4 regions of the Enterobacter pseudoroggenkampii genome follow, and region 1 is predicted to be linked to each of the others. Evidence: predicted binding sites of a transcription regulator. Region 1 holds the regulator's gene; each other region holds the start of a gene.

Evidence for each region. Region 1 encodes LexA, which represses DNA repair genes until DNA is damaged. Its sites were predicted from a motif close to TNCTGTATGTACATACAGNA; they were not measured.
Region 2: metR (HTH-type transcriptional regulator MetR) is a predicted target of LexA. The motif match lies at 4,857-4,876, and genes of this name have one in related genera.
Region 3: umuD (translesion error-prone DNA polymerase V autoproteolytic subunit) is a predicted target of LexA. The motif match lies at 1,895-1,914, and genes of this name have one in related genera.
Region 4: OTG14_RS03125 (DNA translocase FtsK 4TM domain-containing protein) is a predicted target of LexA. The motif match lies at 2,761-2,780, and genes of this name have one in related genera.

What each region holds. Positions count from the first base shown of each region.
Region 1 is NZ_JAPMLV010000008.1:63,665-71,126, forward strand. It holds gene gntU (gluconate transporter) at 1-420, shown strand, start outside; gene plsB (glycerol-3-phosphate 1-O-acyltransferase PlsB) at 525-2,945, opposite strand; gene OTG14_RS21815 (diacylglycerol kinase) at 3,100-3,468, shown strand; gene lexA (transcriptional repressor LexA) at 3,577-4,185, shown strand; gene dinF (MATE family efflux transporter DinF) at 4,249-5,586, shown strand; gene OTG14_RS21830 (CsbD family protein) at 5,707-5,916, shown strand; gene zur (zinc uptake transcriptional repressor Zur) at 5,964-6,476, opposite strand; gene OTG14_RS21840 (cupin domain-containing protein) at 6,592-7,080, shown strand; gene OTG14_RS21845 (conjugal transfer protein TraF) at 7,253-7,462, shown strand, end outside.
Region 2 is NZ_JAPMLV010000011.1:19,007-26,468, forward strand. It holds gene OTG14_RS23310 (dienelactone hydrolase family protein) at 58-864, shown strand; gene OTG14_RS23315 (glycoside hydrolase family 1 protein) at 903-2,366, shown strand; gene metE (5-methyltetrahydropteroyltriglutamate--homocysteine S-methyltransferase) at 2,410-4,671, opposite strand; gene metR (HTH-type transcriptional regulator MetR) at 4,908-5,861, shown strand; gene OTG14_RS23330 (carboxylate/amino acid/amine transporter) at 5,749-6,648, opposite strand; gene yigL (sugar/pyridoxal phosphate phosphatase YigL) at 6,731-7,462, opposite strand, start outside.
Region 3 is NZ_JAPMLV010000001.1:1,206,313-1,213,774, reverse strand. It holds gene OTG14_RS05975 (hypothetical protein) at 1-183, shown strand, start outside; gene umuC (translesion error-prone DNA polymerase V subunit UmuC) at 196-1,458, opposite strand; gene umuD (translesion error-prone DNA polymerase V autoproteolytic subunit) at 1,442-1,876, opposite strand; gene OTG14_RS05960 (aldo/keto reductase family oxidoreductase) at 2,036-2,902, opposite strand; gene tcp (methyl-accepting chemotaxis citrate transducer) at 3,047-4,708, shown strand; gene smrA (DNA endonuclease SmrA) at 4,736-5,299, opposite strand; gene OTG14_RS05945 (LysR family transcriptional regulator) at 5,655-6,566, opposite strand; gene OTG14_RS05940 (M20 family metallo-hydrolase) at 6,742-7,462, shown strand, end outside.
Region 4 is NZ_JAPMLV010000001.1:642,123-649,584, reverse strand. It holds gene OTG14_RS03125 (DNA translocase FtsK 4TM domain-containing protein) at 1-2,683, opposite strand, end outside; gene lrp (leucine-responsive transcriptional regulator Lrp) at 2,819-3,313, opposite strand; gene trxB (thioredoxin-disulfide reductase) at 3,859-4,827, shown strand; gene cydD (heme ABC transporter permease/ATP-binding protein CydD) at 4,942-6,708, shown strand; gene cydC (heme ABC transporter ATP-binding protein/permease CydC) at 6,708-7,462, shown strand, end outside.

The DNA.
Region 1 (7,462 bases):
CTGGTGATCGGTGCCGGCGGCGTGTTCAAGCAGGTACTGGTGGATTCCGGCGTGGGCCCGGCTCTGGGCGAAGCGCTGACCGGGATGGGCCTGCCGATTGCGGTAACCTGTTTCGTATTGGCTGCGGCGGTACGTATCATCCAGGGTTCCGCAACCGTGGCGTGTTTAACCGCTGTGGGTCTGGTGATGCCGGTGATTGAACAGCTGAACTACTCCGGTGCGCAGATGGCCGCGCTGTCTATCTGTATCGCGGGCGGTTCGATTGTGGTTTCTCACGTTAACGACGCGGGCTTCTGGCTGTTCGGTAAATTTACCGGCGCCACCGAAGCGCAAACCCTGAAAACCTGGACGCTGATGGAAACCATTCTCGGCACGACGGGTGCAATTGTCGGGATGATTGCCTTTACGCTGCTCAGCTGAGGGCAGTGATTTAACAAGTCTAAAAATAAGGCCCGGTAGCGTCAGCGCTTACCGGGCCTTTTTATTATCCAGGGCGTCAGGCCGGGCCATAACCCGGCATTGCGTTACTCGCCCTGCGTGGCGCTCTCAATCGTCAAACGCACGTCCGAGGTAATCAGCTCTGCCAGCATCTGGTATACCTTCAGCGTCTCTTCCGGCTCGGCATCACCCGTATCGCTGATGAAGCCTTCATCGCGCAGCGTCAGGACCAGGGAACTGAAGACCGCTTTGTCGAAGAATTCAGGAGCGTTAATGCCGTGCAGAACGGACAGGCGCTGGGCCAGCGTCCGGCTCTCTTTCTCCAGCGTACCGCGGTTGATAGACGGGTTCGCACTCAGCAGCCAGAACGTAATGGCGTAGCGCTGCAGCGTTTCGCGCGCACCGGCCGCCAGCAGCTGCAGGGTGCGGGAGCGTGACGGGTTGATGTGCAGCTCGTCGTTCGTGACGGTGATCAGCCCCTGACGACGCAGCTCTTCCGTCAGTTTATCCAGCTCGCCCGCCAGCTCATCCTTGCTCCAGCGCAGGAACAGCTCCGCTTTCAGCATCGGATAGAGCGTCTCAACGTGACGCAAGAGTTCCTGACGCGAGATACGGCGATGCTGGGTGATGATAGCCGCCATGAGCGACGGCAGCATCAGCATATGGGTGATGTTGTTTCGGTAGTAGGTCATCAGCACTGCCTGCTCGCGCGGCAGAATGATGATGTCGCCGATCGTGTCCTTTTCGACTTCAAACTTGTTCATCTGCAGCGCGTGATCGATAAGTTCACTGGCGGTTGCAGAAGGCACGGTCGAATCAACCGAGTACGGCACGTTACGCATCATATCCAGATAGCAATCCAGCTGCTCCGTGAGCTGTTCACGGGTCAGCGAGCGCTGACGCGAAGCCAGAAGTGCCGTACAGCACAGGTTCATGGCGTTAGCCGCACCGGCGTTGTTAATGCGCACCATCAGCTCGGACGCGATGCCGTTGACCGTTGGCGTCAGCCAGGCTGGACGAATCGCTTCGATAGGATCGATGGATTCGCGCCACTCGGGAACGTGATGGTTCAGGTACGTCATCAACGGCATCGGTTCGCCGAAGTTCACGTAGCCCTGACCGAGATTACGCAGCTTGCTCAGGCCGCGCAGCATCTGCGGCAGGCTCTCTTTCTCTTTGGTTGCACCACGCAGCTCTTTCGCGTACGTGCCCACTTCCATCACGTGCTCGTAGCCAATGTAGATTGGCACCAGCGTGATGGGACGGGTTCCTCCGCGCAGCATCGCCTGAATGGTCATCGACAGCGTGCCGGTTTTCGGATCGAGAAGACGTCCGGTACGGGAACGACCGCCCTCCACGAAGTACTCCACGGAATAGCCGCGGCTGAACAGCTCGCCCAGATACTCGCGGAACACGGTGGAGTAGAGCTTGTTGCCCTTGAAGGTACGACGGATAAAGAATGCGCCCAGGCGGCGGAAAATTGGACCTGCTGGCCAGAAGTTCAGGTTGATACCGGCAGCAATGTGCGGTGGTACCAGCCCCTGATGATAGAGCACGTAGGAAAGAAGCAGGTAGTCCATATGGCTGCGGTGGCAGGGAACATAGACAATCTCATGGCCATCATGCGCCAGCTGACGTACACGCTCGGCGTTATGAACGTTGATGCCCTGGTAGAGACGGTTCCAGGTAAAGCCGAGAATACGATCGGACAGGCGAATCATCTCGTAAGAGAAGTTCGCTGCAATCTCTTCCATCAGCGCAATGGCGTTCTGCTGGGCTTTCTCATGCGATATTTTCTTGCTGCGCGCTTCGTCTTCAACGGCGCGGGCAATCGCTTTGGAGGCCAACAGCTTGTTGAACAGATCCTGACGCGCCGGGAGACGCGGCCCAACGGCAGCAAGGCGCTGACGGGCGAAGTGCATACGCGCCACGCGCGCCAGTTTTTGCGCGATGATCTTGTCGGTGCCGTGCTCGTCCGCCATGCGACGCAGCGAAACGGAAGGGGAGAAACGCACAAAGCTGTCGCGCCCCAGCCAGGAGACCGCAAAGAACTTCTGGATGCCGTTAAGCATGCGCAGCGGCGGGTTCTCTTCACCTTTTTCACGGCCCGGACGACGACCAAACATCACCGATACCGGCACCATCTGCACATCCAGATCGGGGTTGCTGCGGTGCAGGTCGAGATAGTCATGGAACAGCTTGATGGACTCTTCTTTTGGCGTGTAGTAGGTAAACACGCGCGGTCCACCGTGAATGAACACATAGCGCGGCAGCAGCGTACCGTCAACTTCAAGCGGTTCAAGCGGGTCAGGTAAGTCATGCGCCAGACACTGGGCGCGAAGCGTCAGTAAGTCTGCCTTCGAGTTATAAGGCAAAACGTACATAATAGGACGTGACGTATCGAGCCCCAATTCCAGCGCGGGTTCTGCTGGGATAGACTTGCTTTTTACCAGGATGCTTAATGGTAAATTAAGTAATTTGTAGTAAATTCGTGGCCAGCCGGACATAAACGATGTAAAGCCTCTGGTTAATAATGCAATTGCGGCGCAAGGATAACAGAAAGCGCGCAAAATTTCTGTTGTTACCCGTCATACTTCAGGCTGTAGCGAAACGCGCTACAGTTCCTGTTACTGACGCTTTTTTTCATAAAAGGTTCTTTTAATGGCCAATAATACCACTGGGTTAACGCGTATCATCAAAGCCGCCGGCTATTCATGGAAAGGTTTCCGTGCCGCGTGGATCAACGAAGCCGCCTTTCGCCAGGAGGGCATCGCCGCTATCATCGCGGTGATCGTCGCCTGTTTCCTTGATGTTGATGCGATTACCCGCGTACTTCTTATAGGTTCCGTGCTTCTGGTGATGATAGTGGAAATTCTTAATAGCGCTATTGAGGCCGTGGTTGATCGCATTGGTTCAGATTTCCATGAACTTTCTGGCCGCGCAAAAGACATGGGCTCTGCTGCCGTGTTGCTGGCGATTATCACTGCCGCTATCACCTGGGTCACGCTGCTTTGGTCACATTTCCGATGAGCCTCGAGGAATAATTAAGTCCCTGGTTTTTTGTGCAGTTTTTGGTTCCAAAATCGCCTTTGACTGTATATACTCACAGCATAACTGTATATACACCCAGGGGGCGGAATGAAAGCATTAACGACCAGGCAGCAAGAGGTGTTTGATCTCATCCGGGATCATATCGGCCAGACGGGTATGCCACCCACGCGTGCGGAAATCGCGCAGCGTCTGGGCTTCCGTTCTCCGAATGCTGCCGAAGAACACCTGAAAGCGCTGGCGCGTAAGGGCGTGATTGAGATTGTCTCGGGCGCGTCACGTGGTATCCGCCTGCTGGTGGAAGAAGAGACGGGCATTCCGCTGGTGGGGCGTGTTGCTGCCGGTGAGCCTTTACTGGCACAGCAGCATATTGAAGGCCATTACCAGGTCGATCCAGCCATGTTCAAACCGAGCGCTGATTTCCTGCTGCGCGTCAGCGGTATGTCGATGAAAGACATCGGTATTCTTGACGGCGATCTGCTTGCGGTGCACAAAACGCAGGATGTGCGTAACGGCCAGGTGGTGGTCGCGCGCATTGACGACGAAGTGACCGTCAAGCGTCTGAAAAAACAGGGGAACACCGTTCAGCTACTGCCTGAAAACAACGAGTTCTCCCCGATTGTGGTCGATCTGCGCGAACACAACTTCTCTATCGAAGGGCTGGCGGTTGGGGTCATTCGCAACGGCGAATGGCTGTAACCTCTTCCTGACAGGCTATGGCGCCGCTGTAGCCTGCTTCATTCTCCACACCCGGTATTTTTCATGTCACTGCTGACGGCATCCGATAAGGCATTGTGGCGTCTTGCTCTGCCGATGATCTTCTCCAATATTACCGTTCCCTTGCTGGGTCTGGTCGATACTGCCGTTATTGGCCATCTTGATTCGCCTGTTTATCTTGGCGGCGTGGCGATTGGCGCGACGGCAACCAGCTTCCTGTTTATGCTGCTGCTCTTTTTGCGTATGAGCACCACCGGGCTCACGGCACAGGCTTATGGTGCAAAAGATCCGCTGCGTCTGGCGCGAGCGCTGGTCCAGCCGCTGATCCTCGCGCTTGGCGCGGGGGCGTTAATCGTTTTATTGCGTGCGCCCCTGATCGACCTTGCGCTTCATGTTGTTGGCGGTAGCGAGGCGGTACTCGCGCAGGCGCGACGGTTCCTTGAAATCCGCTGGCTCAGCGCGCCCGCGTCGCTGGCTAACCTGGTTCTGCTGGGGTGGCTACTGGGCGTGCAGTACGCCCGTGCACCAGTGATTTTGCTGGTGGTGGGTAACCTGCTCAATATCGTTTTGGATGTCTGGCTGGTGATGGGCCAGCATATGAACGTGCAGGGCGCAGCGCTGGCGACGGCGATTGCCGAATACGGGACCTTTATCATTGGCCTGTGGATGGTCTGGCGCGTGCTGGCGATGCGCGGCATCTCCCTGGCGCTGCTCAAAACCGCATGGCGCGGCAATATCCGTAAGCTGCTGGCGCTTAACCGAGACATCATGCTGCGCTCGCTGCTGCTTCAGCTCTGCTTCGGCGCGCTGACGGTCTTCGGGGCTCGACTGGGGCCAGAAATCGTTGCGGTCAACGCGGTATTGATGACGCTACTGACCTTTACCGCCTACGCGCTGGACGGTTTTGCCTATGCGGTAGAAGCGCATTCCGGGCAGGCGTACGGTGCGCGTGAAAGCGGGCAACTACGGGATGTCTGGCGGGCAGCCTGCCGTCAGTCGGGACTGGTGGCGCTGGCGTTTGGCCTGGTTTACGCCTGCTTTGGTGAGCAGATCGTTGCATTGCTGACGTCTATCCCTGCGCTGCGCGAGCTGGCGAGTCACTATCTCATCTGGCAAGTCGTCTTACCGGTGGTCGGCGTCTGGTGTTATCTGCTGGACGGCATGTTTATTGGTGCGACGCGCGGAGCGGAAATGCGTAACAGTATGGCGGTTGCAGCGGCCGGGTTTGGTCTGACGCTGCTGACGCTCCCCTGGCTGGGTAATCACGGTTTGTGGCTGGCCCTGGCCGTTTTCCTCTCGCTGCGAGGGTTGTCGCTGGCGTTTATCTGGCACCGCCACTGGCAAAACAATACCTGGTTCTCTTCACGTCACGATATATCGTGACGGTTAAAGATTCCGAATGTGAAACCAACTGCCGAATCCTTAACTACAATAATTATCACGTCCAGCAGAAAAGAACGTAACGGACGTTACGACCCGACGCTTAACTAAGAGGACACGATGATGAATAAAGACGAAATCGGCGGCAACTGGAAGCAGTTCAAAGGTAAAGCGAAAGAAAAGTGGGGTAAGCTGACGGATGACGATATGACCGTCATTGAAGGTAAACGCGATCAGCTTGTCGGTAAAATTCAGGAACGTTACGGCTACGCGAAAGATCAGGCGGAAAACGAAGTCAAAGACTGGGAAACCCGTAACGACTACCGCTGGTAACGCTGAATAACCCACAGGGCGGCTCTAAGCCGCCTTTTCTTTTGCCGTTAACGCGGCTTTTTCTTCACAAGAATTGAGTGGTCGTGCTGGCACGCGTCCTGATGACGACAGGCTTCCACCTCCACGCACGCGGAACAGAGCCCGTGCGCCTCAATCACGTTATGACGCAGGGCAAACCCCATTTTCGCTGCCAGCGTATGCATAATGTCTTCCACGCCTTCCGCAGCCTCTTCTTTCACCACGCCGCAGCGGTCACAGATAAACATCGCCGATGTGTGGGTGGGCTGATCGAACAGATGGCACAGCACATAGCTGTTGGTGGATTCCACCTTGTGCACGAACCCTTGTTCAAGCAGGAAATCCAGGGCGCGATACACCGTTGGCGGCTTTGCCTGCGGCTCGCTTTCGCGGAGAAGATCGAGCAGATCGTAGGCGCTGATGGCACCCTGCTGCAGGCTCATCAGACGTAATACTTCAAGGCGCTGCGGAGTCAGGCGCACATTGCGTTGCGCACACAGCTTTTCGGCCTGCGCTAACAGCTCTTTTGTGGACTTATCCATGTAGCACCCCGGATGTTATAGGACGGAAAACCCCCACTTTATCATGTTCTGGTAAAAACACCGAGATCCGCCAGTCTGTGCTATACCTGACCCATTACAAACCGGGAAATAAACAATGAAAAAACCTGACTGTATTCGGCACTGGCGCGACGTAGAAGGTGCGGATGATTCGACCTATCCAGATAGCGATGAGCTTTTTTCTATCGGCGCCCCGTTGGCTCGTAAGCTTGGACTCAGGCGCATTGGTATCCATCATGAGCGTTTGCCGCCAGGGCGCAGAACGTCCTATCCGCATGCGGAAAGCGATGAAGAAGAGTTCATTTATGTGCTCGAAGGTTATCCAGAAGCGTGGATAAATGGCTATCTGTGGAAACTTGAACCGGGCGACAGCGTGGGGTTTCCTGCCGGAACCGGTATCTGCCACACCTTTATTAACAACACGGAGGAAGAGGTGCGGTTGCTGGTCGTAGGCGAGGCCAACAAGAAGCACAATCGCATCTACTATCCCCTCAATCCGGTGTATGCCGCTACCCGTGAGGATCGCTGGGTAGACCACCCACCCCAGTTTTTTGGACCGCATGATGGAAAACCTGGGAAAAAATAATTTCCTCATCTATAAATATTGAGGGCCGTCACAAAATATAACAGGCCGTAAGGGAGTTTTACTTAGGGACAGAAATAGCGGGTCTTTTACTACTTATTCACAGCAATAGTTCGTTCCTGTTTGGGTGATAACAGACAGGGGTTATTTCATAACAGACTATAACGGGCATACTGTGAAAAAAAATTTTAAATTTTCGGTGGTTAGCATTGCTGTCTCCTTGTTTATGGCAAATCAGGCGGGAGCAGCCAATACCTGGACAGAATCACGGAGTGACGCCATGGGCGGGACGGGCGTTGCCTCCGGGAGCTATGGCAGTGGGGCGTTAATTAACCCGGCGCTGCTGGCAAAGGCAAAACCAGACGATGATGTGACGGTCATCTTG
Region 2 (7,462 bases), on a different contig from region 1:
TTGTTAACCTGGTGTCTATATTTACCTTTGCGCTAACTGATTGGTACGGAGAATGCCATGACTGAAAAAACTGGTTTTGCACCTGCTGCGGCCCCGCATGCCTCAACCATCGTCTCAACATCTGAAGACGCCATCACGGCGGGTGAGACCTCTATTCCCTCGCAGGGGGAGAATATGCCTGCTTATCACGCACGACCAAAATCGGCAGACGGCCCGCTGCCCATCGTGATTGTGATTCAGGAGATATTTGGTGTTCACGAACACATTCGCGACCTCTGCCGCCGGCTGGCGCTGGAAGGGTATCTGGCCGTTGCGCCAGAGCTCTACTTCCGTCAGGGCGATCCGAACGACTACAGCGATATTCCTACATTGCTCAGCAACCTGGTCAGCAAAGTCCCGGACGCGCAGGTGCTGGCCGACCTCGACCACGTCGCCAGCTGGGCGGCGCGCAACGGGGGCGATCCCCATCGTCTGCTGGTCACCGGTTTCTGCTGGGGCGGACGCATTAGCTGGCTGTATGCCGCGCATAACCCGCAGCTCAAAGCCGCTGTCGCCTGGTACGGCAAACTGGTGGGTGAAAAAACGCTGAATTCACCGAAACATCCGGTTGATATCGCCACCGAGTTGAATGCCCCCGTGTTAGGGCTTTACGGCGGTCAGGACACCGGTATTTCGCTGGATTCGGTAGAAACCATGCGCCATGCGCTCCGCGCGGCAAATGCGAAGGCGGAGATTGTAGTTTACCCGGATGCCGGGCATGCGTTTAACGCCGACTATCGTCCGAGCTATCACGCTGAATCGGCGAAAGATGGATGGCAGCGGATGCTTACGTGGTTCCGTCAGTACGGTGGTAAAAAAGGGTAAGCCTTTCCCATCATCATGACGCATAAGGAGTGCGTGTTATGGACAATTCCCTCGCGTTTCCACACGGTTTTTTATGGGGCGGCGCGATTGCCGCCAACCAGGCCGAAGGCGCATGGAACGTGGACGGCAAAGGGCCGTCCGTTGCCGACGCTGTCGCCTGGAAACCCAACCTCTCCGTGAAAGATTACAGCGGCCACATGGCCCTGACGGACGAGAATATCCGCGACGCGTTTGAAGGTAAAAATGATGCGCTGTACCCGAAACGCCGCGGCATCGATTTTTATCACCACTATAAAGACGACGTCGCGCTGTTTGCTGAGATGGGTTTTAAGGTGCTGCGCGTATCCATTGCCTGGTCGCGTATTTTCCCGACCGGCGAGGACGCCGCGCCAAACGAGGCCGGGCTGCAGTTTTATGAAGAACTGTTCCGCGAGCTGCGTCGTCATAACATCGAGCCGCTGGTCACCCTTTCCCACTACGAAATGCCGCTGGCGCTGAGCGAAAAATATAACGGCTGGGTGCATCGTAATGTGGTTGATGCCTTTGTTCGCTTCAGCAATGTTTGTTTCGACCGCTACAAAGAGCTGGTGCGTTACTGGCTAACCTTCAATGAAATAGACAGTATTCACCGCCATCCCTTTACGACCGCGGGCATTCGCGAAGAGAAAAGCGCGCCGGGCAACGCGAAACAGGATATCTATCAGGGTCTGCACCATCAGTTTGTCGCATCTGCACTGGTCACCCGAGACTGCCACGCCAAAATTCCGGGCAGCCAGGTCGGGTGCATGCTGACGAAGCTGACGACCTATCCGCGCAGCTGCCGTCCGGAAGACATTGAAGCCACGCTGAAGAAAAACCTGGAAAACTATTTTTATGCCGACGTGCAGGTATTTGGCGACTATCCGCCGCTGATCCTGCGCGATCTGGAACGACGAAATATCCATATTGAAATGCACCCTGACGATCGGCGTATTTTAAAGGCGCATACCGTCGATTTCGTCTCCTTCAGCTATTACATGTCGATGACCGAATCCACTCAGCCTGACGCCGAACGCATTCCCGGGAATACCGTTCTCGGTGTGAAAAACCCGTATCTGCCTGCATCCGAATGGGGATGGCAGATTGATCCGCTTGGGTTGAAAATCTCGCTGCTGGAGCTGTATGACCGTTACCGAAAGCCGCTGTTTATCGTTGAAAACGGTCTGGGCGCGAAGGATGTAGTCGAAAACGGCAGGATCCACGATAGCTATCGCATCGACTATTTCCGCGCACACTTCGCGCAAACGCTGGCCGCGATTAATGAAGGCGTGGAGGTGATGGGGTTCACCACGTGGGGCTGTATCGACATCATTAGCGCGGGCACCTCGCAGATGTCCAAACGCTACGGTTTTATCTATGTCGATCAGGACGATGAAGGAAACGGTACGTTGAAACGGCTGAAAAAAGACTCCTTTTGGTGGTACCAAAAAGTGATTGCCAGCAATGGCGCAGACCTGAGCTAAGTACGATAAGGCCGGGCTGGCACCCGGCCATCGCGCGTCACAATTATGCCTGACGCAACTTCTGTGCTGCCTTCACCATGTTCGCCAGCGCCGCACGCGTCTCCGGCCAGCCGCGGGTTTTCAGGCCGCAGTCCGGATTCACCCACAGGCGCTCAGCCGGAATGCGCTGGGCCGCTTTTTTCAGCAGGGCTTCAATCCACTCCACGCTCGGCACGTTCGGGGAGTGAATGTCGTACACGCCCGGCCCGATTTCGTTCGGGTAGTCGAATTCTTCAAACGACTCCAGCAGCTCCATGTCAGAGCGCGACGTCTCAATGGTGATCACGTCGGCGTCCAGCGCGGCAATCGAATCCATGATGTCATTAAATTCGCAGTAACACATGTGGGTGTGGATCTGGGTGTCGTCCTTCGCCACCGCGGCGTTGATGCGGAACGCTTCCACACCCCACTGCAGGTAGGCATCCCAGTCGCTGCGGCGCAGCGGCAGACCTTCGCGCAGGGCCGGTTCGTCAATCTGAATAATGCCAATGCCTGCTGCTTCCAGATCCGCCACTTCATCACGCAGTGCCAGGGCAATCTGTTTGGCGATGGTTTCACGGGTCACGTCTTCACGCGGGAAGGACCAGCAAAGAATGGTCACCGGACCAGTGAGCATGCCTTTCACCGGCTTGTCCGTGAGGGACTGCGCGTATTTCGCCCATTCCACGGTGATCGCTTCCGGGCGGCTGACGTCACCGATAACCACTGGTGGCTTCACGCAGCGGGAGCCATAGCTCTGCACCCAGCCGTTTTGGGTAAACACAAAGCCGTCGAGATGCTCACCGAAGTATTCCACCATGTCGTTACGCTCGGCCTCACCGTGCACCAGCACGTCCAGACCCAGCCGCTCCTGCTCGATAATCGCCTGCTTGATGTGTTCGGCAATACCGGTGCGGTAGTGATTCGCATCCAGATTGCCCTTTTTGAAGTCCAGACGCAGGCCACGGATTTCGGTGGTTTGCGGGAAGGAACCTATGGTGGTGGTCGGCCACGCAGGCAGGTTGAAGCGGGCACGCTGCGCTTCAGCGCGGACTTCATACGGGCTCTGACGCTGGCTGTCCTGGGCGGTGATGGCCGCCAGACGTTTTTCCACCGCCGGGTTATGCACACGCGCCGAGTGACGACGCGCCTGGATCGGTGCGCTCCATTCGGCGATCGCCGCCGTGTCGCCGCTGTTCAGCGCATCGCGCAGCAGCGTCAGCTCTTCACATTTTTGCAGGGCGAAGGCAAACCAGCTTTTCACCTCAGCATCCAGACGGGTTTCGACGCTCAAATCGATCGGGCTGTGCAGCAGGGAGCAGGACGAAGCCACCCACAGCTCACGTTTGCCGACGATGTCTTTTATTTGAGCGTATTTCCCGGTGAGATCGGCACGCCAGACGTTACGACCGTTAATCAGCCCGGCGGAAAGCAGCCAGTCCACAGGCAGGCGCTTATGCAGCTCCGCCACATCGTCTTTACCGTGTACGAGGTCAACGTGCAGACCCTGAACCGGCAACGCGGTAATGGTGTTAAGGTTCGGCGTTACGCCTTCGAAATAGGTGGTCAGCAGCAGCTTCACTTGCCCCGCCAGCGCGTCATACGCCGGTTTGAAGGCATCGTGCCAAACCTTGGGCAGTTCGAGCACCAGCGCCGGCTCGTCGATTTGCACCCACTGAATGCCGCGTTTGCCCAGCTCAATCAGCACCTGTTTGTAGACCGGCAGAATGTCCTTCAGCAGGCTGAGTCGGTCAAACTGCTCGCCTTTTACTTTACCCAGCCACAGGTACGTTACCGGCCCGAGCAGAACCGGTTTCACCTGATGGCCCAGCGCCAGCGCTTCGTCCACTTCATCCAGAAGCTGCGTCCAGGTCAGCCTGAACTGCTGACCTTTCACGAACTCCGGCACCATATAGTGATAGTTGGTGTTGAACCACTTGGTCATTTCCGCCGCTGCCGCTGGCTCACCCGTTGGCGCACGGCCACGGCCGATGCGGAACAGGGTATCGATATCTACCGATCCATCTTTGTTCTGATGACGAGCCGGCACGTTGCCAAGCAGCAGGCTGGTCGTCAGAACATGGTCGTACCAGGCGAAATCGCCCACCGGCAACAGGTCAATGCCCGCCTGTTTTTGCTGAGCCCAGTGACGAGCGCGCAACTCGCGTCCCACCGCCAGCAGTTCTTCACGGGTGGCGTTCCCCGCCCAGTAGCTTTCTTGCGCTTTTTTCAGTTCGCGACGCAGGCCAACGCGAGGGAAACCGAGTGTGTGATTGCGGATTGTCATGTTTTCTTCCTCTAATTAATTGTAAATCCTTTGGATTTTGAATTTAGGGAAGGCGGCAAGTTTGCTCATCCCCGGGAGCTTACATGAGTAAGTGACCGGGGTGGGTAAACGCAGCCAACGCACCATAAATTTAAAAGACGAAGGATTTTAGCCGTCCAGATGTTTACACATCCATAATTGGCAGTTACTGTATATTCCTCAAGCGCAATATGTTCATGGCGAAGTGAAGGACTTTCATGATCGAGATAAAACACCTGAAAACGCTACAAGCGTTGCGGAACTGCGGCTCGCTCGCGGCTGCGGCTGCCACGCTGCACCAGACCCAGTCCGCCCTTTCTCACCAGTTCAGCGATCTGGAACAACGACTCGGCTTCCGTCTTTTTGTGCGTAAGAGCCAGCCCCTGCGCTTTACGCCGCAAGGTGAGATCCTGTTGCAGCTGGCGAATCAGGTCCTGCCGCAAATCGCCAGCGCGCTGCAGGCGTGTAACGAACCGCAACAAACCACGCTGCGTATCGCCATTGAGTGCCACAGCTGTATTCAGTGGCTGACCCCCGCGCTTGAGAACTTCCGCCAGAAGTGGCCGCAGGTGGAGATGGACTTCAAATCCGGCGTGACCTTTGATCCGCAGCCGTCCCTGCAGCAGGGCGAGCTGGACCTGGTGATGACCTCTGACATCCTGCCGCGCAGCGGCCTGCACTATTCGCCGATGTTTGATTATGAAGTGCGCCTGGTCCTGGCACCGGATCATCCGCTGGCGGCGAAAACGCGCATCACGCCGGAAGACCTGGCGACGGAAACGCTGCTGATTTACCCGGTTCAGCGCAGTCGTCTGGATATCTGGCGCCACTTCCTGCAGCCCGCGGGCATCAGTCCGCAGCTGAAAAGCGTGGATAACACCCTGCTGTTGATTCAGATGGTGGCGGCCAGAATGGGTATCGCGGCGCTGCCGCACTGGGTGGTAGAGAGCTTTGAACGCCAGGGTCTTGTGCAGACCAAAACCCTGGGTGAAGGACTGTGGAGCCGACTGTACGCCGCCGTGCGCGATGGCGAGCAGCGTCAGCCGATTACGGAGGCGTTTATTCGCTCAGCGCGGAACCACGCGTGCGACCATCTTCCGTTTGTGCGGAGCGCGGAGCGACCCAGCGGCGATGGACCCACAGCGAAGCCAGGATCACCGCTCCCCCAATAAGGAAGCTCGGCCAGTGCGGCTGTTGCTGCCAGATGGCGAGGTTGACCAACAACCCAGCCGGGACATGCACATTGTTCATGATCCCCAGCGTACCGGCGTCGACCTGCGTCGCGCCGTAGTTCCACATGAAGTACCCCAACCCGGAAGCCACGACGCCCAGCCAGATCAGCACGCCCCACTGCACGGCGGTGGTCGGCAGCTTGTGCGGGTTACCGAGCATAAACCACGCCGCCACTGCGACAATCGCGGCGCCCATATAAAACCAGGCGAACGCGTTATGCTGCGGCATCGGGCGGGTTTCCATCAGGCGCTTATAGCCCACCATGCCGATGGCGAAACTGATATTGGCGAGCTGGACGAACATCAGTCCGGTCCAGAAGTGATCGCTGACTTTGTCGTAGCGAATAATCGCCGCGCCAATCACCGCCAGCGCCGCGCTAAGCAGGTATCCCCAGCGCAGGCGGCGTTTACTCAGCAGATCGTATATCAGCGTGATGTAGAGCGGCGTCAGCACGGTAAAGAGCAGGAATTCCGAGACGGACAGATAGACGTAAGCCCGGAAGCTGAACAGGTACATGATGCCGAGCTGCATCGCCCCCACCAGCATGTACAGCACAATCGTTTTCAGCGATTGCCCGCGCGTGCGCAGAAACGGCAGGAATACCAGCGCCGCCAGCCCCACGCGCATCAGCACCGAGAAGTAGCTGTCGACCGAACCGGCAAGGTATTCGCCAATCAGGCTAAAGGAGAAGGCCCACAGGATAGTGGTGATAATGAGTAGCGCCACAATGCTTGTCTCTCAGAAAGAAGGAGAGGCATTGTAGCGAACTCTTTGGTTGACATCTGAGCAATAAACAATCAAATGAAGATTATTCAAGGAACAGTTTGCGCAGGTATTTCGGTACCGCATTGTCTGCGTTGGTGCCGATCACTTCCAGCTCCGGGTGCAAATCTTTCAGGCGCTGGTGCGCATTCTCCATAATGCAGCCCTTGCCTGCCATCGACAGCATTTCGGCATCGTTCATGCCGTCACCAAAGGCGATACAGTCTTTCAGCTCAAAGCCCAGACGTTTCGCGACGGCTTCCAGCGCGTGGCCTTTGGAGACGCCACCCGCCATCACTTCCAGACAGGTCAGGGTTGAGAAGCTCACATTGACGCGATCGCCCCAGCGGGCGTTGATTGCCTGTTCCAGCGGGAGCAGTTCTTCATGGCTGTCGCAGGTAAAGAACACCTTACTGATCCCCTCCGGCTCCAGCAGACCCGGCTCGTACAGGGAGTAGTTAAATACCGCTTCTTTGAAGAAACGCATTTCATCCGGGCGGTGGCGGTTCATGAACCAGTCGTCGTCACGATAAACGTTGGTGACGATAGCCGGATTATTGTGCACCACGCCAAACAGATCGGCGGCAATATCGCGATCCAGGTTGTGGGTGAAGATCAGGTTGCCGTTGGTATCATGCACGCGCGCACCGTTGGAGGTGATCATGTACGATTTGATCTCAAGATTATCGCGGATCTGCCCCACGTCGACGTGGTGGCGGCCGGTGGCAAACACAAAGTTCACGCCCCGTGCCGTCAGCAGCTTTAGGGTCTCTTTCGC
Region 3 (7,462 bases), on a different contig from region 1:
CAGGGGTTTGAAAAACAGTTTGAGGAGATCGGCGCTGCGGATGAAAAAGAGGCACTTACCCGCCTTGCGGATATCCGTAAAAATAATGAGATCGATCGCCATAACTTCCTGTCCGGAGCGGGCGAAATGCCGCTGATCGGCGTGCTGGCGGCTGCGGCAACCTGGTTGATGCAAAAGAAATAACGCAACCATCCTCTACCTCGCCACCGGCAAATCGGCGTACCGCGTCGTATAGGCCGGTGACAACATCTCACGCTTCATCGCCCACGGTTTCTCAATCCCCTGCCCGGCGAACCATATCTTCCCTTTGCCGGAGTGATTTACGCTGTCGATCATCTCCATCAGCGCCGCGCTGTTGGCGCGCAGACGATTATCGTCAAACAAATTAAGCTGGGCGACGCCGCTGCTGAAAAAGTCCGCCAGCATGACCCCGGCCTTCATATAGCGATACCCGTCGAGCCATATCCGCCCCAGCCCCTCCGTGGCGGCGCGGATGATATCGCGCGAGTCATTGGTGGGCGTCATCAGGGTGACAGAAGCCTGATTGCCGTAATAAATTTCGTTGTCAGCGTGCGGGCTGGTGCGCACAAACACGCTGATAAAACGACAGTATTGATGCTCGCCGCGCAGTTTCTCTGCGGCGCGCTCCGCGTAGGCGCAAATCGCCTGATGCATCTCTTCGTATTGGGTAATGCGGTGTCCAAACGAACGGCTACAGATGATTTGCTGCTTCGTGGGGGTGTACTCTTCCAGGTCAAGGCAGGGCTCGCCGCGAAGCTCGCGCGCAGTGCGTTCCAGTACCACGTTGAAATGTTTGCGAATGACCCACGAGGAGGCCTCCGCCAGCTCCAGCGCCGTGGTAATCCCCATTGCGTTCAGTTTTTTCGTGATGCGCCGCCCTACCCCCCACACCTCCTCTACCGGCACCTTTGCCAGCAGTTTACGCTGCCGCTCCCGGCCTGAGAGATCGACCACGCCGCCGGTGCCAGCCCATCGCTTCGCCGCATAGTTGGCCAGCTTCGCCAGCGTTTTTGTCGGGGCAATACCGACGCCAACGGTTAAGCCCGTATTTTTATAGACCTGCGTGCGCATCTGGTGTCCGAACGCTTCCAGTGCAAGGCAGTTACCGATCCCTGAAACGTTCACGAACGCCTCGTCGATCGAGTAAATTTCTATGGCCGGAGCGAGATCCGTCAGCGTCTGCATCACCCGACTGCTGAGATCGGCATACAACGCATAGTTCGAACTAAAGACGTAAACCCGCGACGGATAGCCCTTCTCTTTGAATTTAAAATAGGGCTCCCCCATTTTTATGCCGAACTGCTTTGCCTCCGGCGACAGTGAAATAATGCAGCCGTCGTTATTGGACACCACCACGATGGGCTTCCCCTGCAGATCGGGGCGAAATACCTTCTCGCAGGAGGCATAGAAGCTATTCACATCAACCAGCGCGAACATGTTTATGCGTTTTAAGCGTGTGGGTGACGACGCCGAAGATCTGCAGCTCCTCTTCGGACTGAAAGGTAATCGGCTGATAGCGGGCATTATGCGGCAGAAGTCTCAGAACCGGGCGGGTCTGTAGCTCTTTCACCGTAAACTCACCGGCGACCGACGCCACGACGATGTCCCCATGTTCGGCATTTAACGAACGATCGACCACCAGCAGATCGCCGTCACCGATCCCCGCGCCAATCATGGAGTCTCCACTCACCTTGATAAAATAGGTCGCACTGGGGTGTCTCACTGCCAGCCGGTTAAGATCGAGACGATCTTCCACATAGTCCTGCGCCGGACTGGGGAAGCCACAGGCTACACGCTCTGCAAACAACGGTAATTCAATAGATTGGTTTGGATGATAAGAAAAGAGAGTGTCCATAATGCCTTTCTCGCCAGGTACTGTATATAAATACAGTATTACGGATTATGGCCAGGGATCAAGGTCATTTCCGGAGGCGAACCCAAACGCGTTGAAGTGTCAGAAGATTTAAAACGCGCAAAGCCCGGAAGCGCCCTTCCGGCTTTGCGCCTGTGACGATCAGTCCATCAGCGTATTCAATGTTTCCAGTGCGTCAGGCGGCAGCTGCAGTTCCCCCGCCGCGAGGTTTTGCCGCAGATGCGCCACGGAAGAGGTGCCCGGGATCAGCAGGATATTTGGGGAACGCTGCAGCAGCCATGCCAGCGCAACCTGCATTGGCGTTGCGCCCAGCGAGTCGGCGACAGCCTGCAGCCCGGAAGATTGCAGTGGCGTAAAGCCGCCCAGCGGGAAGAACGGTACATACGCAATCCCCTGCTGCGCCAGCAGATCCACCAGCGCGTCGTCACCCCGGTTCACAATGTTGTACATGTTCTGCACGCACACCACCGGCACCAGCTTCCGGGCTTCCGCGACCTGGGTGGCCGTGACGTTGCTCAGGCCAATATGACGCACCAGCCCCTGCTGCTGTAATTCGGCCAGGGTGGAAAGCGGTTCAGCAATCGATCCTTCCGCCGGCCCGTGTGCGCTAAACATGATCCGCAGATTCACCACGTCCAGCACGTCCAGCTGCAGATTACGCAGGTTGTCATGCACCGCCTGCGTCAGTTCCTGCGCGGAAAAGGCCGGCAGCCAGGCGCCTTTGTCATCGCGACGGGCGCCGATCTTGGTGACAAGCGTCAGATCGTCCCGGTACGGGTGAAGCGCCTCGCGGATCAGCTGGTTAGTGACATGAGGGCCGTAAAAATCACTGGTATCAATGTGGTTCACCCCCGCCGCCACCGCTTCGCGCAGCACGTCCAGCGCGGCCTGCTTATCCTTCGGCGGCCCAAAGACGCCAGGCCCGGCCAGCTGCATCGCACCGTAGCCCAGCCGTTTCACCGTCCGCGTCCCGAGCGCGTACGTCCCGCTTTTATCAATGCTGCTCATGTTGACCTTCCTCATAAAAATGATCCGGATTTACAACAGGTTCCCTCAGGGAGCCCTTAGTTAAGCGCGAGTTAAATTAAAGTTTAAATTCTATACGACGATAGTATTGGTGTACCTCTGCATCCTTTCTAACGGACGACCGCTATGCTGAAAAATCTGCACGTGATTACCGGTATTATCTTTGCCCTCACCATATTCTGTCTGCTGCAAGTTGTCACGGGAGGGTTGTTCTACTCTGCCGTCAGTAACGATCGCCATAACTTCCAGAATTCCGGCGTGCTCAATGCCCAGCAGGAAAGCCTGAGCGACAGCGTGAACACGCTGGTGAAAACGCGCGTCACCGTCACCCGCGTGGCGATCCGCTATCTGAAAAACCAGCGTGACCCGGCTTCCCTGGCGGCGATCAATAAGCTGCTTGGCACCGCAGGCGACTCGCTGGCAAAAGCCGAAGCCTATAACAAAGAGTGGCAGAAACTGCCGCAGGTTAAGGGCCAGGAGGCGGCATTGACCGACGAGATGCAGAAATCCTGGAACCAGATGCACGAAGTGATGCGCTTATCGATTGAGTATCTGCGTGCCGACAACTATCAGGCCTATGGGGATCTGGACGCGCAGCAGGCGCAGGACGACATGGAAGCGGTCTATAACCGCTGGCGCGCCGAAAACAACACCCTGCTGAAGGCCGCAACCGAAGAGAACCAGAGCAGCTTCACGCAGATGCAGTGGACCCTGGCGGCAATTCTGCTGGCAGTTATCGCGGTTCTGGTGGTCATCTGGCAGGGTTTACAGCACCTGCTTTTAAAACCACTCCACTCCATTATGAACCATATTCGCGCCATTGCAGGGGGCGACCTGACGCAGGATATCGCAATATCTGGCCGCAACGAGATGGGTCAGTTGGCCGCTGGCCTGCATGAGATGCAGCAGTCGCTGGTGACCACCGTCAGCGCCGTGCGCGGAAGCACCGATTCCATCTACACCGGCGCAGGCGAAATTGCCGCAGGAAGCAACGATCTGTCCGCCCGCACCGAGCAGCAGGCCGCCTCGCTGGAAGAGACTGCCGCCAGCATGGAAGAGCTGACCGCGACGGTTAAACAGAACTCCGATAACGCCCGTCAGGCCACGCTGCTGGCGAAAAACGCCTCTGAAACGGCCGCGCGCGGCGGTCACGTCGTGGATAACGTGGTTCGCACCATGAACGAAATCGCCGACAGTTCGCAGCAAATTGCGCATATTACCAGCGTGATCGACAGCATCGCGTTCCAGACGAACATTCTGGCGCTTAACGCCGCGGTGGAAGCCGCACGCGCCGGGGAACAGGGGCGTGGCTTTGCGGTTGTCGCGGGCGAGGTCCGTACGCTGGCGAGCCGCAGCGCGCAGGCGGCGAAAGAGATCAAAGGGCTTATCGAGAACTCCGTCAGCCGGGTGAATACCGGTTCTGAGCAGGTGAGCGAGGCCGGCACCACCATGAAGGAAATTGTCGCTGCCGTCACCCGCGTGACCGATATCATGGGCGAGATTTCCTCTGCCTCTGACGAGCAGAGCCGCGGTATTGAGCAGGTGAGCCTGGCCGTTTCGCAGATGGACAGCGTGACGCAGCAAAACGCCGCGCTGGTGCAGGAGTCCGCCACGGCGGCTGCGGCACTGGAAGATCAGTCCGAGCAGCTGCGCCAGGCGGTAGCGGCGTTTCGTCTGAACGGCAAAGAAAAAGCGGTCGCTCCACGCCCGGCCAATCTGAAAACGCCACAGCTGCTGCGCCCGGCAACGACAACCCCCTCCACCGACAGCAACTGGGAAACGTTCTGAGTCTCAGGCGGGCGAGAATATCGCCCGCTAGCGGCTGCGCTTGGCGTGCCGCTCCCAGTTTTCCTGTTTTGCTTCATCGGATTTTCGCAGCGAGACATAGCATGCCCCGCTGCCGCCGTGATGCGGCAGCGCCACGCAGAAGGCCTGCACTTCCTCGAACTCGGTCAACCAGCGCGCCAGGTAGCTGCGCACCACATTCGGATGCGAGTTCTGCTCCCGCCCTTTCCCGTGAATAATAATCAGGTTACGTAACCCGTCACGTCTGGCCTGGCAGATAAAAGAAAACAGCATCTGACGGCAGCGTTCGGCAGGCTGACGCAGGAGGTTTAAGCTGGCCTGGCGGGCATATTTACCCGAGCGCAGCTTATCGATAACGCCCTGCTGCACCCCTTCGCGCTGGAACGCCAGCGGTTCTTCCAGGGGAAGAAGGTCAAGAAAATCGAGCGTCAGGAAGTTATCCAGCTGTTCATTATCCACCTCCTCGCGCACCCGGGTATTGCGGCTGGGCTGCCAGTGAATATCCGGGCCACGCTTCAGCGGCTGGACATCTTCCATGGCGTCAAGAAAAAAGGATTTGTCGTCAGGGTTCATGGATATCCTCCGGCTACAGCTGAGGACGGTACTATACCTGCGCCCGAGACAGGCCTCAATCACCGTTACAGGCCGTCGTGCGCAACAAATATTAACCTGATGAATATATATAGTATTTATAAAATAAACTTAAATATGACTTAACTAAAATTTCAGCAAAGATGAAATAAGTGATTTGTGTTAAATTTTCGTAAAATCAAACACTCAATATCCTTTCATTTTGCGGGAAAGGTGTTATACCTAAATATACCTGCTTCATGGATATAATACTCAGGATTGGCGAAAGGACGCACTGCTGTGTGTACTGGAGGGTCTGTCAGATGTCGGACAGACCCTGTTTTTTATGGTCGGCTTTTCACGCCACGGCTATTTTCCTCGCTTCCCTTCTGAACTGTGTAATTAATGATTCGGCAAGGGGCGTCTGACGTGAATCACGGCGCTGAATTAAATAATATGCTGCTTTTGGAAGCGACTCGACAACCGGCAGCATGACCAGGCGGTGCGCCAGCAGCGGGTCACACCCTAGCTCCTGCGGCAATATGCTTAGAAAATCACTTTGCGCAACCAGGCTAATACAGGAGGAAAAGGTTTCACAGACCACACCAATTCGCGGTATTTGCGAGCGATCGCTAAATACCTCTTCTAATTGCTTGTAATAGCTTCCCCGCGGCGTCGGCATTGTCCAGTTATAATGCAGAAGTTCATTAATCGACGTTGCTCCCGTCGCCGGATGCCCTTCCCGACAAAATACCGCAAACGGTTTTTCGAAGAGTTTTTCAAACGTAAATTCCTGGTCGTAAGGCCCCTGATAATAGGTATTGATGGTGAAATCCAGTTCGCCCTGGCGTAATTCATTGATCATCGATACCAGCTGCCCTTCCATAATCCGCACCTTGACCTGCGGATGCTGCGCGTGAAAGCGGGTAATGACGGCGGGCATCAGGCTGCGTGAAACGCTGGCCCCCATCCCGATGTTGATCTGCCCGGCCAGCTCCCCCTGCCGCTGACGAATGTCATCCTGCGCCGCGCGCAGCTCTTCCAGGATCAACCTGGCGCGCTGGTAAAAACCCTCACCGCATTCGGTCAACGCGACGCCCTTACTCCTGCGCACGAAAAGCTGCGCCGCCATGCCCTCCTCCAGCTCTTTGATGGATTTGGTCAGCGCCGGCTGGGAAAGATTCAGCGTTCTGCTGGCACCGCGAATGCTGCCCTGACGCGCGACTTCAACAAACGCCCGGATTTGATGAAATTTAATCTGGAATGTCATAGCCCGACCGATAACCGTTGTTTATCAGAGTAAAGAAACTGTCATCTACTTTAATGGAAAGGGATGTGCGAGGGTAATTCCTGAACGGTTAAAACTGTGAAAAATCGGTTAGTGATAAGTAAAAACTATCACATCGTGAAGCAGTTCACATATTTTAATGATGACAGGAACAGATATGGACACACTGGCACAGTACATCCAGACGTTAACCCCGCAGCTGAGCGCGTGGCGTCGTGATTTTCACCATTTCGCGGAATCCGGCTGGGTAGAGTTTCGTACCGCCGCGAAAGTCGCGGAAATCCTGGACTCGCTGGGTTACGAACTGGCGATGGGTCGCGACGTGGTCGATGCCGAAAGCCGGATGGGGCTGCCCGATACCGCTACCCTGGCGCATGAGTTTGCCCGCGCGCGGGCGCAGGGCGCGCCTGAGAAATGGCTGGCGCCGTTTGAAGGCGGCTTTACCGGCATTGTGGCGACCCTCAATACCGGCCGCCCTGGCCCAACCCTGGCGTTTCGCGTCGACATGGACGCCCTTGATTTAAGCGAAGCGCTCGACGACAGCCATCGTCCGTTCCGCGACGGGTTTGCCTCCTGCAACGCGGGAATGATGCACGCCTGCGCGCACGACGGCCACACCACCATTGGTCTGGGGCTGGCGCAGGTGCTTAAGCAGAATGAAGCCCGGCTGAACGGCACCATCAAGCTGATCTTCCAGCCCGCCGAAGAAGGTACGCGCGGCGCGCGCGCCATGGTTGCCGCCGGGGCGCTGGACGACGTGGACTATTTCACGGCTATCCATATTGGTACTGGCGTGCCTGCCGGAACGGTGATCTGCGGCAGCGATAACTTTATGGCCACCACCAAGTTCGACGTGAGCTTCACCGGCGTGGCCGCAC
Region 4 (7,462 bases), on a different contig from region 1:
CACCGACAGACTTACCGGAACCGGTAGTACCCGCGACCAGCAGGTGAGGCATTTTCGCGAGATCCGCCACCACCGGATCGCCCGCGATATCTTTGCCCAGCACCACGGTCAGCGGGGATGGGTTATCGCGGAATTTGGTGTTATCCAGCACTTCACGCAGGTAGACGGTCTGACGTTTCTTGTTCGGCAGCTCAAGCCCAACGTACGGTTTGCCCGGGATCACTTCCACCACACGTACCGCCACGGTCGACAGAGAACGCGCCAGGTCGCGGGACAGGTTGGAAATACGCGCGGCTTTTACGCCCGGCGCCAGGTTCAGTTCAAAACGGGTGATAACAGGACCCGGTGAGTAGTTCACCACGTCCGCCTTGATGCGGAAGTCAGCCAGACGGGCTTCGACCAGACGCGCCATTTGTTCGAGCGCGAAGGTATCGACCGGTTCCACTTCTGACGGCGGCGGCGTTAACAGATCCAGAGACGGCAGCGGCGTGCTTGGACGCTGCAGCGGACGACTGTCACCGTTACGCATCAGCAGCGGGTGAATCAGGCTCTCCTGCGGCTGAGGCGCAGGCTGCTGGAACTGCGGCGGCTGTGGTGCCTGCTGCGGTTGAGCATACGGCTGCTGAACAGGTTGTTGAGGCTGCGAGTATGTCTGTGGTGCTGGCTGCTGGCGCAGAGGCGCTGCTTCCGGCATCACGCTCGGGGTAAATAAAGGCTCGCTCGGGCCATCATCCACCAGATCTTTCATCGGCGAGAATTCAAAATCAGACAGCGAGAACGGGTTTGCACCCGCCGGTTGCTCACCGGAATAGCGCTGCTGCTGGGTGGCGGCAAACTGGCGCGCCAGTTCTGCTTCTGCCGCGTCCTCTTCATCTTCCAGCACCGGTTCATCGTGCTGGTATTCTTCACCGTAGCGCTGATTCTGCTGCGCAGCGAACTGGCGCGCCAGCTCGTCCTGCTGCATTTCATCGGCGTCATCTTCGTAGTCAGGCTCGCGCGCTTTCTCTTCAGCCATACGCTGGGAAGGCAGCTTGATACCATAAGAGGCAAGCTCTCGGCGGGTTGGAACGCGAACGCGGTTAGGGCGAGGCAGTTGCGGACCAATCCCCTCCTTCACCTGAGGACGTGGCGCGCCCCCTGTTGCCAGACTAAAGACAGGTGCGGCAGCGGCCGCAGTAGCCTGCTTCACGCTTTCCGCTACCGGTGCGACTGCAGGCGTCGGGTCGATCGGTGGAACGGAAACAGAAGGCGCTTTCGTCACCGGTTCAGGCACCGGCTGGTACCAGGCCGCCAGCTGCTCGCGTTCACGCGCACGACGCTCTTCGACTTCTTCGAAATAGTACAGCGGTGGACGGGCGGGCTTCACCTCTTCCACGATTTCAGGTTCAGGCTGCGGCTCAACATAAGGCTGCACAGGTTCAACCGGTTCAGGCACATACTCCTGATAAGGCTGGGCCACCGGCTGTTCATCGTGCGGGTAATTTTGCGGTTCATACGCAGGCTGCGGCGGCTGATAAGGCTGCTGCCACTGCTCCTGCTGCACAGGGACGTAGCTTTCAGGTTCAGGTGCGATAACGGGCTCCGGCGTGTGAACACCGGGCGCAGTCTGCCAGTCAACCTGCGGCTGCTGAATAACGGATTCCGGCGGCGAAACCGGCGCGGATGGCATCACAGCGTCGACCGGCGCGGCATACGCCTGCGCAGCGGTCGTCGCGGCGGCTGCTGCCGCAACCGGCTCGGTAACCGAGTGGCCATTTAACAGCGGATCGTATTCGTCGAAGTCACCCGGCGTGGCCCGGCTGCCGGAGAAGAGCACATCGTCAGGATCGACGGCGACACCCGCCGCGCGATACGCCACCTGCTCGTCTTCATCCATGCGTTTACCGGAGAAGAGCGCCGCATCGGTTTTACGGCCAAGCGGGTTGGCAAATTTCTCAGCAACACGCTGACGACGCGCCAGCGCGCCGCGCAGAATACGCGCACGACGAGACTCGCGACGCTGCACAGGCGCGTCATCTTCCTCTTCCTCTTCGTACTCGTCTTCATCAACCCACGTATCGTCACGACGGGTACGGTTGCTGGCGAAGGTCAGAATAGTGAGAATAAAACTGCCGATTTTCTCGGCAATGCTCACCCAGGACCAGCCGGTGAACAACGTCAGCCCGGCCGCCCAGATGCAGAGCAGCGCCAGCGTGCCGCCGCTGCTGTGCAGCATCGGCTGTAGTGCAGAACTGAGTAAACTGCCGATCACCCCGCCCGAGGCGAAGTACCAGATATCATCCGCATTAATCGCGGCCAGTCCGCACGAGGTGAGGATCAGCGCCAGCGCGCCAATCAGGCGCAGCGACACGGCGAAATAGTCGATGTAATCATCGTTCTGACGATGACGCCACGCAAACCAGCATCCGCCAATGATAATGACGGGAAGGGTATAGGCCATCACACCGAAAATGAAAAACAGCGTGTCCGCAAGCCAGGCACCGGGGACACCGCCTAAATTATGGATAGGCTCATGCCATGCAGTTTGTGACCAGCTGGGATCCGAGGGGTTGAAACTGAGTAAGGCTGCCATCAGCCAGACGGCAAAAAGGGCAATAATAATCAGCAAAGCCTCGAGGAGACGACGTCCGCTGCTTAGCTTCGATAGTGTGACTTCTTTGTCTTCAGTGTATTCCTGGCTCAAGAAAGGCTCTCCAGGTATCAGGCATATCCTGCCTGTTTGCTAAAACGGACAACAGTGCCGGGAATCCCCGGCACTGTTGCTGTATGGATTAACAGGAGTGTAATCAAACTACGCTGATTTTGCACCTGTTCCGTGTTAGCGCGTCTTAATAACCAGACGATTGCTCTGTTTGACCTCTTCCATCACCACATAGGTACGGGTGTCGTTCACGCCTGGCAGACGCAGCAGGGTTTCACCCAGCAGCTTACGGTAGGCGGACATATCAGGCACACGGGTTTTCAACAGGTAGTCGAAATCACCGGATACCAGGTGACACTCTTGAATTTCTTCAAGTTTCTGTACAGCGGCGTTAAATTGCTCAAACACATCCGGCGCACCACGATTCAGAGTAATCTCAACAAATACCAGAAGTGAGGCATCCAGATAATGCGGGTTCAGCAGAGCCGTATAGCCCTGAATGAAACCCTGTCTTTCCAGTCGACGCACACGCTCAAGGCACGGCGTCGGGGAAAGTCCCACACGTTTTGAAAGCTCGACGTTGGAAATACGCCCATCCTTTTGCAATTCATTAAGAATGTTACGATCGATACGGTCGAGATCTTTGCCAGGGCGCTTCTTGCTATCTACCATTATTATTGTCTCTCTGTATTCCTTCCCTACTCCTGCCTGGACCCTGTGCACATCACTGTTCAGAGCCTGTACCCGTTAGTCATCACATCGCCTGATTATGTATTAGACGCGATGCGGATTCGGGTTCTGTTGGTAAGAAGACCGTTGCCCGAAGGCAGTCACCGACATCACGTATGGCGTCTGTCCACGCCATGCGTAGATTTCACTGACCCGGTAAAAATGGCATTTACGTGCATGCCTATGCGGCATACGGTTAACACGGTTTTTTCTTCTTCCTTGAATGTTTTCGCAAAAGCGCAGGGGATTGTCAAAGCAAAACATCGTTTTTTAGTACAACATGCCGGATATTCATTGCGGCAGGGTATTAATCCTCATTTTATTGCCTTACAAACGACCGGTTTTCAGGAGAAAGCGTGATGTTATCGCGCGCTATTCATCGTCCGTGGCTATTACACAGATTGATATCAAAATTGCTGCGCTCTTTTTTTACGACAACAAATTCCCTACAATCCAGCCAAATGTCTGCCAACAACAATGGGGATCTCATGGGCACGGCCAAACACAGTAAGCTGCTAATCCTTGGTTCTGGACCTGCGGGATATACCGCGGCGGTCTATGCTGCACGCGCTAACCTGCACCCGGTACTCATCACCGGCATGGAAAAAGGCGGTCAGCTGACCACCACCACCGAAGTGGAAAACTGGCCAGGGGACCCGAACGACCTGACCGGGCCGCTGCTGATGGAGCGTATGCACGAGCATGCTGCTAAATTCGAAACCGAAATTTTGTTCGATCACATCAATAAGGTCGATCTGCAGAACCGTCCGTTCCGCCTGACGGGCGACAGCGGCGAATACACCTGTGACGCGCTGATCATCGCCACCGGCGCCTCTGCCCGTTACCTCGGTCTGCCATCCGAAGAAGCGTTCAAAGGCCGCGGCGTTTCTGCCTGCGCAACCTGCGACGGTTTCTTCTACCGCAATCAGAAAGTCGCGGTCATCGGCGGCGGCAACACCGCCGTGGAAGAAGCGCTCTACCTGGCGAACATTGCCTCTGAGGTGCATCTGATCCACCGTCGCGACACCTTCCGCGCGGAGAAGATCCTGATCAAGCGCCTGATGGATAAAGTAGCAAGCGGCAACATCGTGCTGCACACCAACCGTACCCTGGAAGAGGTGACGGGCGACCAGATGGGCGTTGCCGGTCTGCGTATCCGTGATACCCAGAACACCGATAACGTCGAAACGCTGGAAGTGGCGGGTCTGTTTGTGGCGATCGGTCACAGCCCGAACACCGCGATCTTCGACGGTCAGCTGGAGCTGGAAAATGGCTACATCAAAGTGCAGTCCGGCATTCACGGTAACGCGACCCAGACCAGCATCCCGGGCGTGTTCGCGGCCGGCGACGTGATGGACCATATTTACCGTCAGGCGATCACCTCTGCGGGCACCGGCTGTATGGCCGCGCTGGATGCTGAACGCTACCTCGATGGACTGGCTGATCAAGGTAAATAATCTTTACAAGTCAGTAACAAACGTAAATAAAGGCGGCGATAAGTCGCCTTTATTGTCTCCCCGTTGTAACATTGCGCTGCCCAATTTCTAATAACGTCACCTGCAAAGTACGCAATGGAAAAAACCCGTCAACAAGAGTTAACACGCTGGCTGAAACAGCAAAGCGTTATTTCCCGCCGCTGGCTTACGATTTCCCGTCTTTTGGGTTTCGTTAGCGGCCTGTTGATTGTTGCCCAGGCATGGCTGCTGGCCCGCATTCTTAATCACATGATCATGGAGAACATTCCACGCGAAGCGCTCCTGCTGCCCTTTATTGTCCTGATCCTGATTTTTATCCTGCGCGCCTGGGTGGTATGGCTGCGTGAGCGCGTCGGTTTTCACGCCGGACAGCACATCCGCTACGAGATCCGCCGTCAGGTGCTCGACAGGCTTCAGGAAGCCGGGCCCGCGTGGATCCAGGGTAAACCAGCCGGTAGCTGGGCGACGCTGATCCTTGAGCAGATTGACGATATGCACGACTACTATGCGCGCTATCTGCCGCAGATGGCCCTTGCCGTCTTCGTTCCGCTGCTGATCGTGATCGCCATCTTCCCGGTGAACTGGATGGCTGCGCTGATTCTGATGGGCACCGCCCCGCTGATCCCGCTGTTTATGGCGCTGGTCGGCATGGGGGCAGCGGATGCCAACCGCCGTAACTTCCTGGCACTGGGTCGCCTGAGCGGCCATTTCCTCGATCGTCTGCGCGGCATGGAGACGTTACGCATTTTTGGCCGCGGTGAAGCGGAAACCGAAAACATTCGCCAGGCGTCACAGGACTTCCGTCAGCGCACCATGGAAGTGTTACGCCTCGCCTTCTTGTCTTCCGGCGTACTGGAATTCTTTACCTCTCTGTCGATTGCCCTCGTGGCGGTCTACTTCGGTTTCTCCTACCTCGGCGCGCTGGATTTCGGCCATTACGGCACGGCGGTGACCCTTTCTGCCGGGTTCCTGGCGCTGATCCTGGCCCCGGAGTTTTTCCAGCCGCTTCGCGATCTGGGGACCTTCTATCACGCCAAAGCCCAGGCGGTTGGCGCAGCCGATAGCCTGAAAACGTTCCTGGAAACGCCGCTGGCACACCCGGAGCGCGGTGACGTGACGCTGAATGCTAAAGAGCCCGTGACCATCGAAGCGCAGGACTTTTCCATTCTGTCACCCGAAGGCAAAGTGCTTGCGGGTCCGCTGAACTTTACCTTACCTGCCGGACAACGCGTGGTGCTCGTCGGCACCAGCGGTTCCGGGAAAAGTTCTCTGCTGAATGCGCTATCCGGATTTATGGCCTATACGGGTTCACTGCGGATCAACAGAACCGAACTGCGTAACCTCGATCCTGACGCCTGGCGTAAACAGCTCAGCTGGGTGGGCCAAAACCCGCAGCTTCCCGCCGCTACGCTGCGTGAAAACGTCCTGCTGGCGCGCCCGGATGCGCGTGAAGATGAACTGCAATCGGTTCTCGACCGCGCCTGGGTCAGCGAGTTTCTGCCGCTGCTCCCGCAAGGGGTAGATACCGAGGTCGGTGACCAGTCCGCCGGGCTGTCAGTCGGACAGGCGCAGCGTGTGGCCGTTGCCCGCGCGTTGTTGAATCCTTGCCAGCTGATGCTGCTGGATGAACCCGCCGCCAGCCTGGATGCCCACAGCGAGCAGCGCGTAATGGAAGCCCTGAACGCCGCCTCCCGGCAGCAAACCACCCTGATGGTCACCCATCAGCTGGAAGGCATTGCCGACTGGGACCAGATCTGGGTCATGGAGAACGGCCGTATTGTTGAGCAAGGCGATTACGCCTCTCTCGTTGCCGCGCAGGGACCGTTTGCCGCCCTGCTGGCGAACCGTCAGGAGGACATCTGATGCGTGCTCTGCTGCCTTATCTTGCGCTCTATAAACGCCACAAATGGATGCTGACGCTGGGGATTGTGCTGGCCATTGTCACGCTGCTCGCCAGCATCGGACTGCTCACGCTTTCCGGCTGGTTCCTGTCGGCCTCGGCCGTCGCGGGGTTCGCCGGATTATACAGCTTCAACTACATGCTTCCGGCTGCCGGGGTTCGCGGTACCGCCATCACCCGTACTGCCGGACGCTATTTCGAACGGCTGGTCAGCCACGACGCCACTTTCCGCGTGCTGCAGCACCTGCGCATCTACACTTTCAGCAAGCTGCTGCCCCTCTCCCCTGCCGGGCTGGCGCGTTTTCGTCAGGGTGAGCTACTCAACCGTGTCGTTGCGGATGTCGACACGCTGGATCACCTGTACCTGCGCGTGATCTCCCCGATCGTGGGCGCATTTGTGGTGATTGTGGTTGTCACGCTGGGGCTGTCTGTTCTGGATGTTCCCGTGGCGCTGACGCTGGGCGGGATCATGCTGCTGACGCTCATCATTCTGCCACCGCTGTTTTACCGCGCCGGGAAATCCACCGGAGAAAACCTGACGCGTCTGCGCGGAGACTACCGCCAGCAGCTAACCTCCTGGCTTCAGGGGCAGGCAGAGCTGACCATTTTTGGTGCCAGCAAGCGCTACCGCGCGCGGATGGAAAGCACGGAGCTGAACTGGCATGAAGCCCAGCGCCGCCAGTCGGAGCTGACGGCCTTCTCTCAGGCGCTGATGAT